DNA from 4 places in the Bacillus sp. ABA4_010 genome. Region 4 is predicted to be linked to each of the others. Evidence: riboswitches for the same ligand, from Rfam matches in the RefSeq annotation. Region 4 holds a riboswitch; each other region holds the start of a gene.
What was found. A riboswitch is a leader RNA that binds a small molecule or an ion and turns the genes downstream of it on or off. The one in region 4 is predicted to bind S-adenosylmethionine.

Region 1 (4,287 bases), 2.8 Mb from region 4:
CAATCATAAATACTCACCGTTTCGCGGTCATTCTTTTTTGAAAGAAGCTGTCTCCGCTTTTTATGAGCGCGAATATGGAGTGAAAATCGACCCGGAAAAGGAAGTGGCGATTTTATTCGGCGGGAAAGCGGGGCTTGTGGAAATTCCCCAATGTTTATTAAATCCGGGAGATACAGTATTAGTACCAGACCCGGGCTATCCCGACTATTGGTCAGGGGTGGAACTTGCTCAGGCTCGAATGGAAACGATGCCACTTCGCGCAGAACATCAATTTCTTCCAAACTACGAAGAACTGTCAGAAGAAGTCAAACAAAAAGCGAAGCTTATGTTTTTAAATTATCCGAATAACCCGACAGGTGCGACGGCAACGTCTGCGTTTTTTGAAGAAACAGTAGACATGGCTAAACAGCATGATATTTGTGTCGTTCATGATTTTGCCTATGGAGCCGTTGGATTTGACGGACAAAAGCCGCGCAGCTTTTTACAAACAGATGGGGCGAAAGAGATTGGCATCGAAATTTATACATTCTCAAAAACATATAACATGGCGGGCTGGCGTGTTGGGTTTGCAGTAGGGAATGAAAGTGTCATTGAGGCGATTAACTTATTGCAAGATCATTTGTATGTCAGCATTTTCGGTGCGGTTCAAGCAGCAGCAGCGACAGCTTTGCTAGAGTCTCAAAGTTGTGTGGATGAACTTGTTGGATTGTATGAATCACGCCGTCGTGTCTTTATTGACGGATTGCAGCAAATTGGTTGGGATGTGCAAGCGCCTGCTGGCTCCTTTTTTGCTTGGCTGCCTGTGCCTGAAGGCTATTCGTCGGAACAGTTTGCGGATTTGTTACTGGAGGAGGCACATGTCGTTGTTGCGCCAGGCATTGGGTTCGGTGAATATGGAGAAGGATATGTTCGTGTAGGCTTATTGACGGACGAAGATCGTTTGCAGGAAGCGGTTGCCCGAATTGAACGTTTAAATTTATTTTCCAAAAAATAATTGACAAAGAAAAAAACTCCTGTCATAATCCAAACTAGATTAATTGAACATGAACTTTTTGGAAACTAACATAAATAAGCAACTTTCTTATCAAGAGCAGGTGGAGGGATGAGCCCGACGAAGCCCGGCAACCGACTTAACGATGCAAGACTGTTAAGCACGGTGCTAATTCTTACAGCAGTAAGCTGAGAGATAAGAAGAGTACTAGTAATTAGCCTCTTCTTATCGAAGAGGCTTTTTGTTTTGAGGTTGGTGCTTGATAATGTTTGCTAGAAAATGGACTATACAATCATACAGCAAAGGAGAACGGAAGCATGAGTGAAGTAATTGCGAGCTATTTGATTCATGGATTATCAGGAGGGTTCGAAAAGAAGGCAGAAGGAATTGCGCTTGGATTAACAATTGGTTCGTGGACGGATTTGCCGTTGCTTGAGCAAGAACAGCTCAAAAAGCATAAAGGGCGAGTTGTGTCAGTGACCCCTTTACAAACGGATTCAGATGAGCAGGCGTCTCAAGTGTTAATAAAAATTGCGTATCCTGCTGCCAATTTTTCAGCAGATATCCCAGCTATTTTAACGACGGTTTTCGGAAAATTATCACTTGATGGAAAAGTAAAACTTGTCGACTTAGACTTTCACGAATCATTGCTCGAGCAATTTCCTGGTCCTCGCTTTGGCATCGAGGGAATTCGAAAGAAACTTGGTGTGTACGATCGACCGCTTGTTATGAGCATCTTCAAAGGAGTGATTGGACGGGATATTAACTATTTGACTGAACAGCTTCGGGAACAGGCATTAGGTGGGGTTGATCTTGTCAAGGATGATGAAATTTTATTCGACAGCAACCTGACGCCGTTTGAAAAACGAATTACGGAAGGAAAGCGAGTGCTAGATGAGGTGTTTGCCCAAACAGGGCATCGTACGTTGTACGCCGTCAACTTGACAGGCCGTACATTTGACTTAAGAGAGAAAGCGAAGCGCGCCGCTGAACTTGGTGCAGATGCCTTGCTATTTAATGTATTTGCTTACGGGTTGGACGTGCTACAAGCATTGCGTGAAGATGATGAGATTGCGCTTCCGATTATGGCTCATCCAGCTGTCAGCGGGGCATCAACACCGTCCCCCTATTACGGCTTTTCGTATTCGCTACTACTTGGGAAGCTATTGCGCATCGCGGGAGCAGATTTATCGCTCTTTCCGTCTCCGTACGGAAGTGTAGCGTTGCCGTTCCAAGATGCGGTGGCGATTAAGGAGGAGCTTATCGTTTCAAATAACCACCTTAAAACAGCCTTTCCTGTTCCATCAGCGGGGATTCATCCAGGCATGGTGCCATTATTGATTAACGATTTTGGAATTGATTCGGTTATCAATGCCGGAGGCGGTGTTCATGGACATCCAGATGGAGCCGCAGGAGGTGGCCGTGCATTTCGTGATGCGGTCGATGGAGTGTTAAGCGGAGAGACGCTTGAACAAAGAGCCGAGCAGTCCGAACCACTTCGAAAAGCGATTGCTTTATGGGGAACAGTGGAGGTGCCGTCATGAGTAAGCCCGTGATTTTCTGTGATTTTGATGGAACGATTACGAACAGTGATAACATCATTGCCCTTATGAAAACATTCGCTCCATCTGAGTGGGAAGTCATTAAAGATGACGTTTTGGCTCAGCGTATCTCTATTAAAGAAGGCGTCGGGAGAATGTTCTCCCTTTTGCCTGTAACGCTTAAGGAAGAGCTCATCGAGTTTTTGCTTGAGAACGCTAAAATTCGTGAAGGCTTTTCAGATTTTGTAGCGTTTGTGAAGCAAGAAAACATTCCGCTTTATATCGTAAGTGGAGGCATTGACTTTTTCGTGCATCCTTTACTCGACGGCTTCGTAGAACAAGAAAGCATTTACTGCAACGGTTCAGATTTTAGTGGGAAAACCATTACCATTACATGGCCGCATTCATGTGACGCGCAATGCGACAATGAGTGTGGTTGTTGCAAACCATCTCTCATTCGCAAGCTTGGGCAAGGATATGATTTTAAAATTGTCATCGGTGACTCCATCACCGATTTGCAGGCGGCTAAAATGGCAGATGCGGTTATAGCACGCGACTTCTTAATTGAAAAGTGTGAGGAATTACATATTCCATATCGTCCATTTACTACGTTTCACGATGTGATTGGACATATAAAAGAATTAGCGGGGGTGACATCATGAGTATTTTGGCGAAACGATGGCATGAGCTGGCAGACGTCAAAGATGAACTAGCTGCACGCGACTGGTTCCCGGGAACAAGCGGGAACCTAGCCATTAAAGTAACGGATCATCCGGTGACGTTTCTTGTGACTGCTAGTGGAAAAGATAAACGAAAGCGCACGGCAGAGGATTTCCTGTTAGTGGATGCAAAAGGGAATAAAGCAGAGGAAACGGATTTGAAGCCGTCAGCAGAGACGCTGCTTCACGTCGAGATTTATGAGAAAACAGATGCTGGCTGCAGTCTTCATGTCCATACGATTGACAATAACGTCATTTCGGAACTATATGGCGATGAGGGCGAAGTGGTGTTCAAAGGGCAAGAAATCATTAAAGCGCTAGGCATTTGGGAAGAAGATGCGGAAATTCGCATTCCGATTATTCGGAATCATGCGCATATTCCGACGTTAGCAGAGGAATTCAGCCAGCATGTGAAAGGGGATCAAGGAGCGGTTCTCATTCGCAATCACGGGATTACCGTATGGGGCAAAACAGCCTTTGACGCAAAGAAATATTTAGAAGCGTATGAATTTTTATTTAGTTATCATTTAAAAATCCGTTCATTACAATCAACATTTCAAACGGTTTAAATACAAGGAGGAAAAGAAAATGGCAGAAATTCGTTTACACAACAATAATGAGCGCATCGCAGATCAACAAGAGGTTAAGGAGTTTTTAGCAAGCAATGAAGTTATTTATGAAAAATGGGACATGACGAAGCTTCCAGAAGCATTGCGCGAAAACTACGCGTTAACAGATGAGCAAAAAAATGAGATCTTAACAGCATTTGAGGCAGAAATTGCGGACATTTCTGAACGTCGTGGCTATAAGACGGCGGATGTGATTTCGTTATCAGAAACAACACCGAACTTAGAACAGCTTCTGCAAAATTTCCAAAAGGAGCATCACCATACAGATGATGAAGTACGCTTTATCGTAAGTGGACACGGCATTTTTGTTATTCAAGGAAAAGATGGAAACTTCTTTGATGTAGAACTAGAGCCAGGAGATTTAATTTCCGTTCCTGAAAATGTTCGTCATTATTTCACTTTAATGG
Region 2 (4,287 bases), 2.9 Mb from region 4:
CCCTCTAGGTGGATGGTTTCTTCTGTTTCATAACCGCTCTTATCGGCATGTATGAAGGGTTTAAATAGTTTGATCTTCTAAGAAATCTAGCACTTGGTCAATCAAGTCTCGGCTGTTAGTATCATTGCCATGGTCAATCGTCACTTCCATGCCAAACGCTCCTTTCATTTGCTCTTGTTGTATAAGATACCATATTTTTCATGGTTTAGAATCTAAAAGTTTTGTAAATTTTTTGACAATATTCTCACAAGTGAAAAAACCTCTCCCGAAAAAGGAAGAGGTTTCTTATTATAATTTAAAGCGATGAATAATACTAGCTAACTGCTCACTTAATTCCAGCAGCTCTTCAGCAGAGTGTGATAATGTATTAACCGCTCGCACCTGCTCTTCAGCAGAAGCCGTAATTTCTTCGGCACCTGCTGCGGATTGCTGAGCAATAGCTGCAATGCTTTCCACAGCTGAAGCGACTTCTTCTTTTAATTGGTTCATTTCATGCATGCTTTCATTCGTATCACGGATGGAATCAACCATTTTCGACACATTTGCCTCAATCCGCTGAAACGCTGACTCTGTATCGGCGACTACTTTTCCTTGCTTTAACGACAGTTCTGTTGTTCGCTGCATTTCATCTGCCGCTTTCATCGTCTCTTTTTGGATGGACTGAATCATCTCATTAATTTCACTCGTTGCCTTAGCCGATTGCTCTGCCAGCTTGCGTACTTCTCCCGCAACAACCGCAAAACCTTTTCCCACATCTCCTGCTCTTGCAGCTTCAATGCTTGCATTGAGCGCTAATAAATTCGTCTGGTCAGAAATGCTGTCAATGGTATGCACGATGCTCTCAATATTTTTCATCTTATCTGTTAACGAAAGCATGACGTCATTTACTTGCTCAATAACTGTCAACGTTTCGTTCGTATGTGAACGAAGCGAGCTCATTTGCGAAAGCCCTGTGTCACTCGCCGTTGTTACTTCACTAGATAAGTCGTTCAATTCCTTATTCTGTTCAAGCGTGTGAGCGATTTGCTCAGACAATTGAATCGTCTTATGGTTCGTCACATCGGCATCTGTCGCTTGCTGTGTCGTTCCTTGGGCAATTTCACCGATGGCGCGACCAATTTCTTCACTCGAAGCCGCTGCTTCTTCCGATACAGAGCTTAAATGCTCAACAGATGAATGAACAGAATCAACCGATTTTTCCACTGCGGCAATGAGTTCTCGCATATTTTGAACCATGTGATTGAAAAATTCCGCCAGTGCCCCAATTTCATCTTTTGAGGAAACTTTTGTCTCAACAGTCAAATCTCCTTCTGCAACAAGGGCCATGTCCTTTTTCAATTGAAGAATCGGTTTCGTAATGGTTCGTGAGAATAAATAGACGAGAACTCCAGCAATAATCACAATCACCGCAGATGTCCAAACAATGGATTTCAAAATGACCGCCGCATCGTTCAGCAAGTCCTTCTCTTTATACACAATCCCCATTTTCCAACCAGTTTCGTTAATCGTGGTAAATGGCATGATACGACTTTCCTTATCAAATGTATAGGATAAATAACCGTCATTTTTCTTATACATCTCTTGTATAAATGGAAGGTCCATCAAATTGTCGCCTTGAAGCGTCGGATGTACAAGAGCATTTCCTTGCGCATCGAGCATCACCGAGTAACCGCCATGGCTAATTTGCGTTTCATTAACCATTTCCGTTAATTTCGTCAGCTCCAAATCGATTCCCACTACTCCTTGAAACTGATCTGACTTTGAATCAACGATAGCCTTTGACAAAGTAATTACGTTCTTTTTCGTAATCGCGTCTTCATATACTTCTGAAATATGCACTTCATTTGGTGCCTCAGCAGCTGCTTGGTACCAGCCTCTCGTCGTTGGATCCAGCACACCAGACTCAGGCGCCGCATAAAATTTCTTGCTCGGTGTCCCTACATAAATAGACAAAACGTTTTGATTTTGGTTTAAGTAACGGGTGAAATCTTCCCGTACAGCCGTCCACGCGGTCATATCGCCATTTTCATTTACTATTTGCGAGAAATTCACTAATAAGTCCGTTTGACTATAATGGTGCAATGTTTTACTATATTGATCTACATATAGCTCAATTCGTTCTTTCGTTCCGGACAACGTGCTCACAGCTTGCATTTCCACTTGCTCTTCAATTTGCTGTTTAGAAATTTGATAGCTTAATCCAGCCACTGCCGCCAGCATGACCACCATCATCACTGTGACAATGAAATTAAGCTTTAAACTAATTTTTCGAAACATCTCGTTCCCCCATCTCTTCTCCCTTAATCTAAAAAAAAACGTATCATAATATTTTTCGACAAATTTCTCTTGTTTTTTATAGGAGAAAAGATGGATTATCACGACAAAAGGAGGATGAACCTAATATGTTCACCCTCCTTTTCATCTTCTACACTCGAACTTCCCGGGAAATCCGAAGACCTACGCCTTCTAAACGATGAAGCAAATGCTCATCCAATGCATACAGCCCTTCATTTTTGAGCTTCTCTGCTTGATGAATATCTAAAGCGACAGCATACGCATGCTGAAAATGATACACGACCACTTCATAGAAATTTTCCAATTTTTGAAACGTGACCCGACACCGTTCATCTTCTGTGCGAAAACGCCTCTCTAAACTTCCTGCTGCCACCCGTACTAATTCATCTGTCAATTCTCGTTTACAAAGATAACCTCTCACTAATCCACTTAAACTCATCACCCTCACACTCTCTTTCCATTTGATTTGCTCCGGGAAGATGTGACTAAACAACAAAACTCTTTTCGCTTTAGATGCGAAAAGAGTTCCGTTTCCGTCTTATCATCCAAAGCATACGCTTTGCTGGTAGGAGCACCTTGCCTAAGACAGGTTGCTGTGACGTCATTGAGCCAGATCTCTCAGTCACTCTAGATAACTTATTTAATTATTCTATAATATACCAAAAACGTTTTTTTCTGTAAATACCTAAAATCTTTTTTTTACTCATTCTACATCTATAAACCTGTCATGATATTAGATTCTGAACTTAGTCAGCAAATCTTGCATATCTTGAGCAAGCTGACTTAACGAGTGAGCAGCATACGAGATTTCCTCCATCGCCGCAAGCTCCTGTTCAGAAGCCGAAGCCACATTTTCAGCACTTGCTGCTGATACTTGCGCCGCTTCTGCCAATGCCCCTGTCGATTTCGTTATTTCCGCCGAGTGCTGCTGAACATTGAAAGTGGCCGTTGAAATTTCCCGCACTTCTTTTTGAATCTGAAAAATATCTTCTAAAATTTTAGAGAAGTTTTGCCCTGCTTCCTCGACAACATTCATACCAACTGAAACACTTTGGGTGCTCTCCTGCATGACTGAATACGCCATTTTTGTATCTGCTTGAATCTCTTTAATTAACGAACTAATTTGATCCGCCGAACGCTTTGATTCTTCAGCAAGCTTTCGCACTTCATCTGCCACAACAGCAAACCCACGGCCATGCTCACCTGCGCGTGCGGCTTCGATCGCGGCATTCAATGCCAATAAGTTCGTCTGATCAGAAATACCTGTAATAACTTCAATAATTTTACCAATCTCATGTGAACGGTTTTCAAGTGTTTTCACTACATCCGTTGATTTCGTCACTTTGTCAGTAATTTGATTCATTTGTTCTTTTACTTTATGAAGCGATTCATTGCCAACTTCAGCTTCCTTCGATGTATGTGTCGCCGAATGCTCTACCTCCTGCGAGCGAACAGCCATTTCACGAATAAGTTCATCCATTTCCTGAATGGAGCGACTCGTCTGCTCAACATTCACAAGCTGAGCGTCCGCTCTTTCCGCCACTTCCTGAATGGAAAAGGTAACTTCATTAGCGGCAGTCTTCGTTTCATCAGCACTAGCTGTGAGTTCTTCCGAAGACGCTGCTACCGATTGACCTGTTTCGCTCACTTTTGCAATTAACTCTTTCATATTAGTGAGCATATGTCGATATCCTGCTGCCAACCGACCGATTTCATCCTTCGTATAAAGGTCTGGCACTTGCACTTGGAAGTTTCCTGCTGCTACCTCATTCGTTACTTCATTCATTTTTTCAATAGCTACAATATACTTACGAGCAAAGACATACATAATCATGCTTGCTACAATAACAGAGCCTACCGTGAACAAAAAGGTCATGAACTTTAATTCACCTAATTGTTCATAAAATTCCTCTTCATATGCCCCGATACCAATCATCCAATCCCACGGTTCAAAATAGACGGAGTATGCCATTTTACTTCGTGCCGATTTTT
Region 3 (4,287 bases), 2.8 Mb from region 4:
AAAGTCTCATGTATTCAGTTTGACATTGCTTTTGGTGACCCGAAAAAAAATTTTCAGCGTGTAGAAGAAAAAATGCTGGAAGCCCTTGAAGAACAACCTCATATTATAGTGTTGCCTGAGCTATGGTCGACAGGTTATGATTTGACCCGCCTAGAGGACATTGCGGATGAAGACGGAGCAAAAACGAAACAATTTTTCTCTTCTTTTGCCAACAAACATCAAGTGGCCATTGTTGCAGGGTCTGTCGCCAAAAAAACCGACACAGGTATTACAAACACGATGTATGTGTTTAATCAAGAAGGAGAGCTCATCTCTGAATATAGCAAACTGCACTTATTCAAATTGATGGATGAGCACGTATACTTAAAGGCTGGGGATACTCAAAATCTGTTTACGCTACATGATACATCTTGTGCAGGGTTCATCTGCTATGACATCCGTTTCCCGGAATGGATGCGCGTTCACACGAGTCAAGGTGCAGAAGTGTTATTCGTATCAGCGGAATGGCCGCTTCCTCGTATCGCCCACTGGCGTTCACTATTAATTAGCCGTGCCATCGAAAATCAATGTTATGTCGTCGCTTGCAACTGCACAGGCAGCAACCCTGACAATACATTTGGCGGCCACTCCCTCATCATCGATCCATGGGGAGAAATTGTAGCAGAAGCATCCGAAAGCGAAGAAATCATTACCGGAATCATTGATAGTGAGAAGGTAAAAAACGTGCGGGCACAAATCCCAATTTTCTCCGACCGCCGTACGGATTTTTATGTATGATGAGTTCATCTACGAAAAAAAGTGGTGTCACAAAATAAAAAAAGATTGACAGTAATAAGCTTATCCTGTTAAGATTCACATCAAGCGGTTAAAACATTCAAATTTTAACATGTATTCTAAATTTTCAATCACATATAGCATATCTCTTATCAAGAGTTGGCTGAGGGAATTGGCCCTATGAAGCCCAGCAACCGACCATACTACCATCGCAAGGTGGAGCGCCGTTTTTTTTTGGCGCTATTGAACATTACATTGTTCATGAAGGCACGGTGCTACATCCAACAGAAAGATATCTTTCTGGCAGATAAGAGGTTTGGACGCATCGTCTTCAAGCCTCTTTCGCTAAGAAAGAGGCTTTTTTACTCGAAATGCAATAGATGTACAAAGCCTCTTTCAATCAAGTTAACTATAAAACTTATTAAACCGATAAGAAAACTTATAAAATGATGGAGGTTTTGAACATGTCATTATCTACTAAAGCGGCTTACAAGGCATTAACAGAAGAAACGGCCATTGCTTTAGCCGTTAAACTACGTTTATTCCCGGAAGGTGCTGTATTGTCATCACGTGAAATTGGAGACGGAAATTTAAATCTCGTGTTTCACATTACAGACGAAAGCCAAAAAGGTGTAATTATTAAACAAGCTCTCCCTTACGCGAAAGTGGTCGGGGAAAGCTGGCCGCTGAGCTTAAACCGTGCCAAAATTGAAAGCAATGCGCTTAAACAATTTGCTCAATACGTACCTCAATACGTTCCAGAAGTTTACTATACAGATGATCACTTGGCAGTAACGGTCATGGAAGATTTGTCACATCTGCAAATTTCACGTACCGGGCTCATTGAAGGAAAATCATATCCACTTTTACCAAAGCATGTAGGTGAATTTTTAGCCAACATTTTGTTTTATACATCCGATTTCGCCCTTGACCCGGAAGCGAAAAAAGAACTTGTGAAACAATTTGTCAATCCAGACCTTTGCAAAATTACAGAAGACCTTGTCTTTACCGATCCATTTTTTGACCATGAAACAAATGACTTTGAAGAAGAACTGCGGGAAGATGTCGAAACACTTTGGAACGATTCGCTTGTCAAACTTGAAGCGGCAAAACTCAAGAAAAAGTTTTTAACGAATAGCGATGCTCTCATTCATGGAGATTTACATACCGGCAGTATTTTTGCTGATGAGTATACAACGAAAATCATTGATCCAGAGTTCGCTTTCTACGGTCCTTTAGGTTTTGACTTAGGGCAGTTCATCGCCAATTTATTATTAAATGCCATTACCCGCAGTGAAACTGAACAAGAGCAATTATTCAGTCAAGTAGAGGAAACATGGACTGTATTCAGCACAGTCTTTACGGACCTTTGGAAAAAAGACAGTCATGAAGCTTTTGCCTCAGTTCATGGATATTTAGACTATGTATTAAAAACAACATGGCGCGATGCCGTAGGCTTTGCCGGTTGTGAAATGATTCGTCGTACCATCGGCTTAGCTCATGTCGCAGACTTGGACAGCATTGAAGATTCACAAACAAGACTGCAAGCGAAACGCCGTGCCCTACGTATCGGCAAAGCATTGCTTTTAAATCAACAAAGCATTACCCCTGATATTATTCATGAAATCGTAAAAGTAACCGTTTAATATACATGAAAGGAAGGAACACAATGACAACAACTTTGCCTTTACCGCGTTCTGTCCAATGGAACGATACACATATTCGCTTATTAAATCAGCAAGCATTGCCTCTTTCGATTGAATATTTAGAGCTAAAAACAATAGAAGATGTTTGGGAAGCCATCACATCACTAAAGGTGCGCGGAGCTCCAGCTATCGGGATTACAGCCGCTTTCGGTTTAGCCTTAGCCGCTTCCCGCTATGAAGAAAAAAATATTGAGGAATTTAAAATACGACTTGGAAAAGATCGTGATTATTTGGCAAGTTCACGTCCAACTGCTGTTAACTTATTTTGGGCACTTGACCGACTGACAAAAAGCATTCACGATGTCTCATCTGTAAATGAGGCAAAAACAACGCTCGTTCACGAAGCTATCCAAATTCAAGTAGAAGACGAAAGCGTGTGTCGCAGCATTGGGGAACAAGCTTTATCATTGTTTCATAAGCACGACTCTGTCATGACCATTTGCAATGCCGGCTCTATTGCCACCGCCTACTACGGAACGGCACTCGCTCCCTTCCATTTATCTGTAGAGAAGGAAATTCCGCTGAAGGTGTATGCATGTGAAACACGTCCTGTTTTACAAGGATCACGTTTAACAGCATGGGAATTACAGCAATCTGGAGTAGATGTCACCCTCATTACAGACAATATGGCTGCACATACAATTAAGACGAAAGGAATCAATGCCATTATTGTCGGCGCTGACCGCATTGCCGCAAACGGCGACACTGCCAATAAAATTGGAACATACGGACTGGCACTTCTTGCAAAATCTTTTAACATTCCGTTTTATGTCGCAGCACCTCTTTCGACATTTGATCCGACGATTGACAGCGGAGCAGCTATTCCAATTGAAGAACGTGCTTCAGAAGAAATCACTCATTTACATGGACAGCGTATTGCTCCTGAAGGCATCGCTGTCTATAATCCAGCATTCGATGTCACGCCAAACGAACTCATAACGGCAATCATTACGGAAAAAGGGGTTTTAAAAGGACCGTACGTAGAAGAAATTCAAAAATTATTTCCGCAATAACAATGTAACGAATGCACAAACATTCTCGGTCATTCATTTCATAGTATAGAAGAAAACAAAGGTCGATAGACGTTTGCTTTCTTCTATACATGCTCGTCTAAAATTTGTCATGAAAATGTAATGAAAAAAGAGCAGTCCTACCACATACAATATAACAGCCTTATCTTCTCCATCTTTTTGTTTTCTGAATTGAGCGCGGGATTGACAGCTAAGAATGAATGGGAGATGGATCTTCCTCTTTACGTTTAAAGAAAGCATGGTTACTTTCTTATCTACGCATGAAGGAGGCTCTCTTTATGACAAAAGATAGCACGAAAGAACAACCTGTTTCGAGTAAAAGTCCGTACAGCGATGAACGCGAAACAAACATGTCTCATGATGGATCGTATTCAGATAACGAGATGGTCACATCGGTCGATTTTGTCTTTATCGAAGGAGAAGGCTGGAAACTAGAAAGTGAGTTATAGCACTTTCTAGTTTCCAGCCTTCTTGTTGATCATTGCCTGACGATAAGCTTGCCATTTTCCGCTTTCATGCCTTCAAGCTGCAATAATTGTTCTTTTAATCCAATTTGGTTGCCCGCATAACCTGTTAATGTTCCATTTTTCCCGATGACTCGATGACAAGGAACAATGACCGGAAGGGGATTCACTCGATTGGCTTGCCCTACTGCCCTAACCGCTTTTGGATTGCCAATGATCTTAGCTACATCGCCGTACGACCATACTTCTCCATAAGGGATGGTCGATAATGTTCGCCATACTTGTTGCTGAAACATTGTTCCTTCCACATCA
Region 4 (4,287 bases):
ACCTGATATCATTCATGTCGCTACTCCTTTTAACATCGGGCTTTGCGGCTTGCATTATGCAAAAAAGATGGATATTCCAATTGTCGGTTCTTACCATACCGACTTTGATCAATACTTAAAATACTATGAGTTGGAATTTCTCTCTCCTTTCCTTTGGAAATACATGGATTGGTTCCACCGTCCGTTGCGAAATATTTTTGTACCTTCTCCAGCCACTAAAGAACATTTGCATCGGCACGGTTTTACGAATGTCTCCATTTGGTCCAGAGGGGTAGATGCGACTCTCTTCCACCCCCACTATGATCGTTTTGACGTCCGAATTAAATACAACATTAAGCGTCCGTACATTTTGACATATGTAGGCCGGCTCGCTCCAGAGAAAAATCTTGACCTATTAATGAACATCGCTAAGTCCTTACCGGATCATCTTAAACATCAGACTCACTGGCTCATCGTTGGCGATGGCCCTTCCAAAGAAAAACTGCAAAAAGAATCATTGGAACATATGACTTTTACCGGTTTTCTTCAGGAAGAACAGCTAGCGAAAGTGTATGCCGCTTCCGACTTATTTGTTTTCCCATCGGCTACTGAAACGTTCGGGAACGTCGTACTGGAATCTTTAGCCGCTGGGACTCCTGTTATAGGTGCGAGTGCTGGCGGTGTGAAACATATTGTTCAGCACGATCGAACAGGTTTTTTATGTGACCCTGAATCCGTTTCACAGTTTATTCATTACATCACGTTTTGCCTCGACAATCTCCATAAGCGCATACAGCTTGGACATCAAGCAAGACAATATGCTCTTACACAAACATGGGATAATATTTTTGATGGCTTGCTGCTCCAGTATGAAGCAGCACTTTCACAGCCAGCAGACTCCATCCAACTAGCGTAACATGCTTCTTTTTCCAATAAAAAAATCCGGTCTATGCAGACCGGATTTTTTTATTATTTTGTAGCTTGTGTTTTTAATGCTTCTGCTTTGTCTGTACGCTCCCATGGAAGGTCCAAATCGTTGCGGCCGAAGTGACCATAAGCAGCTGTTTGCTTGTAAATCGGGCGACGTAAATCAAGCATTTTAATGATTCCTGCTGGACGTAAGTCAAAGTTTTCACGAACTAATTCTACTAATACCTCTTCAGAAACTGTACCAGTTCCGAACGTATCAACAGCGATAGAAACAGGTTTTGCTACACCAATTGCGTATGCAAGCTGAACTTCACATTTGTCCGCTAATCCTGCTGCTACGATGTTTTTAGCCACGTAACGTGCCGCATATGCCGCAGAACGGTCTACTTTTGTCGCATCCTTACCAGAGAATGCTCCACCACCGTGACGTGCATATCCACCGTAAGTGTCAACGATGATTTTACGACCTGTTAGACCTGCATCACCTTGAGGACCACCAATTACGAAACGGCCTGTCGGGTTGATGAAGTATTTTGTTTCTTCGTCAATTAACTCAGCTGGAACAACTGGGTTGATGACATGCTCTTTAAGGTTACGTTGAATTTGCTCCAATGTAATTTCTGGGTGATGTTGTGTAGAAATTACGATTGTATCAATGCGTACCGGTTGTCCGTTTTCATCATATTCTACTGTTACTTGCGTTTTACCATCTGGACGAAGGTATGGTAAAATTTCTTCTTTGCGCACTTCTGTTAAACGGCGTGCAAGCTTATGTGCCAATGAGATTGGAAGAGGCATTAATTCTTTCGTTTCGTTACAAGCATAACCAAACATTAATCCTTGGTCCCCTGCTCCGATTGCTTCGATTTCCTCTTCTGTCATTTGACCTTCACGAGCTTCTAACGCTTGGTCAACACCCATCGCGATATCCGCTGATTGCTCATCGATTGACGTTAAAACTGCACAAGTTTCAGCATCAAAACCATATTTTGCACGAGTATAACCAATTTCGCGAATTGTTTCACGAACGATTTTCGGAATGTCTACATATGTAGAAGTTGTGATTTCACCACTCACTAATACTAAACCCGTTGTAACGGATGTTTCGCAAGCAACACGCGCATTAGCGTCTTTCGCTAAAATCGCATCAAGAATGGAGTCGGAGATTTGGTCACAAATCTTATCCGGATGGCCTTCTGTTACTGACTCAGATGTAAATAAACGACGTTTTGTTGACATCAGTATTTCCTCCTTTTAAATGAAAACAACAAAGATACGGTACTCATTCCCTTATTATTCATAAAACTAGTTCATTTTATTGAAAAAATATAAAAAACCTTCCCTATATATGAGGAAAGGTTTGTACGTTCACTAGCGCCTTTCACTCTTATCGATCAAGGGCAAGAAGCCTTGCGTCAGGTTAGCACCTTATCGCCTTTTTATGATAATACATGGCGATGGTTGCTGGGTTTCATAGGGCCTGTCCCTCCACCAGCTCGGGATAAGAGAGTATCCGTTCAAGGACATATCATACCGTAAAACGTCGAAACATGTCAACAATTTATCCAATAAAAAAAGAACGCACAACATATATTTTTTCTTCTGTTATTGTGTTCTTCGTCAATCAACTCTATTTTGTCCATTTTTGTATTACATACGAACATTTATCTCTAAATAGTATAGACTATTGTTATAAATGTGTTATACTATTTTATGAGTTTACTAATCGTATATAAAATAAACTTTAAAATAAAAGGATGGTATTCAATATGAGTATAGTGGATGTTTCAAATGAATTAAATGAACTTCTTCAATTACCGACCGTTCATCATAATCTATCAGTCCCTCAACTGGTGGAAAAGGTGCTATCTCGTGGAGAAGGACAATTGACAGCTTCAGGTGCAGTTCGTGCGGAAACCGGGAAATATACCGGACGCTCTCCAGAAGATAAGTTTATTGTAGAAGAAACATCAACTAAGGATAAAATTGATTGGGGAAAAGTCAATCAACCTTTTGCCGCTGACAAATTTGATGCCCTATATAAAAAGGTATTAACATACTTAAAAGAACAGGGAGAACTCTTTTTATTCAATGGTTTTGCCGGTGCGGACTTAAAACAACGTTTACCGATTCGTGTCATTAACGAATATGCTTGGCACAACTTGTTTGCCCACCAATTATTCATCCGTCCGACAAATCAAGAAATGGAGACGCATGAAGCAGCCTTTACAGTGATTTCTGCTCCTAATTTTAAAGCTGATCCTGCTGTAGACGGTACGCACTCTGAAACATTCATCATTATTTCTTTTGAGCGTAAAGTAGTATTAATTGGTGGAACTGAATACGCTGGAGAAATGAAGAAATCCATCTTCTCTGTAATGAACTATCTACTACCTGAAAAGAACGTCTTGTCTATGCATTGTTCTGCCAATGTTGGTCAAGAAGGCGATGTTGCTTTGTTTTTTGGGCTTTCAGGAACAGGAAAAACAACGCTTTCAGCAGATACGAATCGCCGCTTAATTGGCGATGATGAGCACGGATGGTCTAACGCTGGCGTGTTCAATATTGAAGGCGGTTGCTATGCGAAATGCATCAATTTATCCAAGGAAAAAGAACCACAAATTTATAACGCCATCCGCTTTGGCGCGGTATTAGAAAACGTCGTTCTCGATGATGCTTCCCGCCTTCCGGATTATAATGATAACTCGTTAACTGAAAATACACGTGCAGCCTACCCGCTGCAAGCTATGCATAACATTGTCGACCCAAGTGTCGCAGGTCATCCGACTACCATCGTCTTTTTAACAGCAGATGCGTTTGGGGTTCTTCCTCCGATCAGTAAGCTAACAAAAGAACAAGCGATGTATCACTTTTTAAGCGGATACACCAGCAAGCTTGCTGGTACTGAGCGTGGAGTCACTTCACCGCAAGCTACATTCTCTACATGCTTTGGATCTCCATTCCTTCCACTTCCTGCTACAACATATGCAGAAATGCTCGGAGAGAAAATCGACGAACACGATGTAAACGTATACCTTGTCAATACGGGATGGACCGGTGGAGGCTATGGAGTAGGACAACGGATGAAATTAGCTTATACACGAGCTATGGTTCAAGCAGCCTTAGAGGGCGATTTAACGAATGTGGAAACCATTCAAGACCCTATCTTTGGTCTAGCCATCCCCGCACATGTACCAGGAGTTCCTGATGAAGTGCTTCAGCCATCTAGAACGTGGGATAACCAGGAAGAATTTGAACAAAAAGCAAAAGAGCTTGCGTACCAATTTAAAGAGAATTTCCGTAAGTTCACTACTATCTCAGACGACATTAAAAATCTCGGCGGCCCATTAGTGTAACACGTCGTTTAGCACAAAGCCC

Region 1: another riboswitch for S-adenosylmethionine. It lies ahead of mtnW (2,3-diketo-5-methylthiopentyl-1-phosphate enolase); the one in region 4 lies ahead of metK (methionine adenosyltransferase).
Region 2: another riboswitch for S-adenosylmethionine. It lies ahead of ACXAEO_RS15760 (hypothetical protein); the one in region 4 lies ahead of metK (methionine adenosyltransferase).
Region 3: another riboswitch for S-adenosylmethionine. It lies ahead of mtnK (S-methyl-5-thioribose kinase); the one in region 4 lies ahead of metK (methionine adenosyltransferase).

What each region holds. Positions count from the first base shown of each region.
Region 1 covers NZ_JBSWUN010000003.1:2,879,240-2,883,526, reverse strand. The annotation lists gene ACXAEO_RS15510 (aminotransferase class I/II-fold pyridoxal phosphate-dependent enzyme) at 1-994, shown strand, start outside; SAM riboswitch class I at 1,079-1,193, shown strand; gene mtnW (2,3-diketo-5-methylthiopentyl-1-phosphate enolase) at 1,309-2,535, shown strand; gene ACXAEO_RS15500 (2-hydroxy-3-keto-5-methylthiopentenyl-1-phosphate phosphatase) at 2,532-3,194, shown strand; gene ACXAEO_RS15495 (methylthioribulose 1-phosphate dehydratase) at 3,191-3,820, shown strand; gene ACXAEO_RS15490 (1,2-dihydroxy-3-keto-5-methylthiopentene dioxygenase) at 3,840-4,287, shown strand, end outside.
Region 2 covers NZ_JBSWUN010000003.1:2,936,451-2,940,737, forward strand. The annotation lists gene ACXAEO_RS15750 (methyl-accepting chemotaxis protein) at 289-1,236, opposite strand; partial or broken gene ACXAEO_RS15755 (cache domain-containing protein) at 1,228-2,277, opposite strand; gene ACXAEO_RS15760 (hypothetical protein) at 2,426-2,737, opposite strand; SAM riboswitch class I at 2,831-2,933, opposite strand; gene ACXAEO_RS15765 (methyl-accepting chemotaxis protein) at 3,029-3,976, opposite strand; partial or broken gene ACXAEO_RS15770 (cache domain-containing protein) at 3,971-4,287, opposite strand, start outside.
Region 3 covers NZ_JBSWUN010000003.1:2,883,833-2,888,119, forward strand. The annotation lists gene ACXAEO_RS15515 (carbon-nitrogen family hydrolase) at 1-777, shown strand, start outside; SAM riboswitch class I at 921-1,088, shown strand; gene mtnK (S-methyl-5-thioribose kinase) at 1,239-2,420, shown strand; gene mtnA (S-methyl-5-thioribose-1-phosphate isomerase) at 2,444-3,493, shown strand; gene ACXAEO_RS15530 (hypothetical protein) at 3,790-3,960, shown strand; gene ACXAEO_RS15535 (methylated-DNA--[protein]-cysteine S-methyltransferase) at 3,990-4,287, opposite strand, start outside.
Region 4 covers NZ_JBSWUN010000003.1:47,814-52,100, reverse strand. The annotation lists gene ACXAEO_RS01485 (glycosyltransferase family 4 protein) at 1-895, shown strand, start outside; gene metK (methionine adenosyltransferase) at 949-2,148, opposite strand; SAM riboswitch class I at 2,294-2,417, opposite strand; gene pckA (phosphoenolpyruvate carboxykinase (ATP)) at 2,679-4,265, shown strand.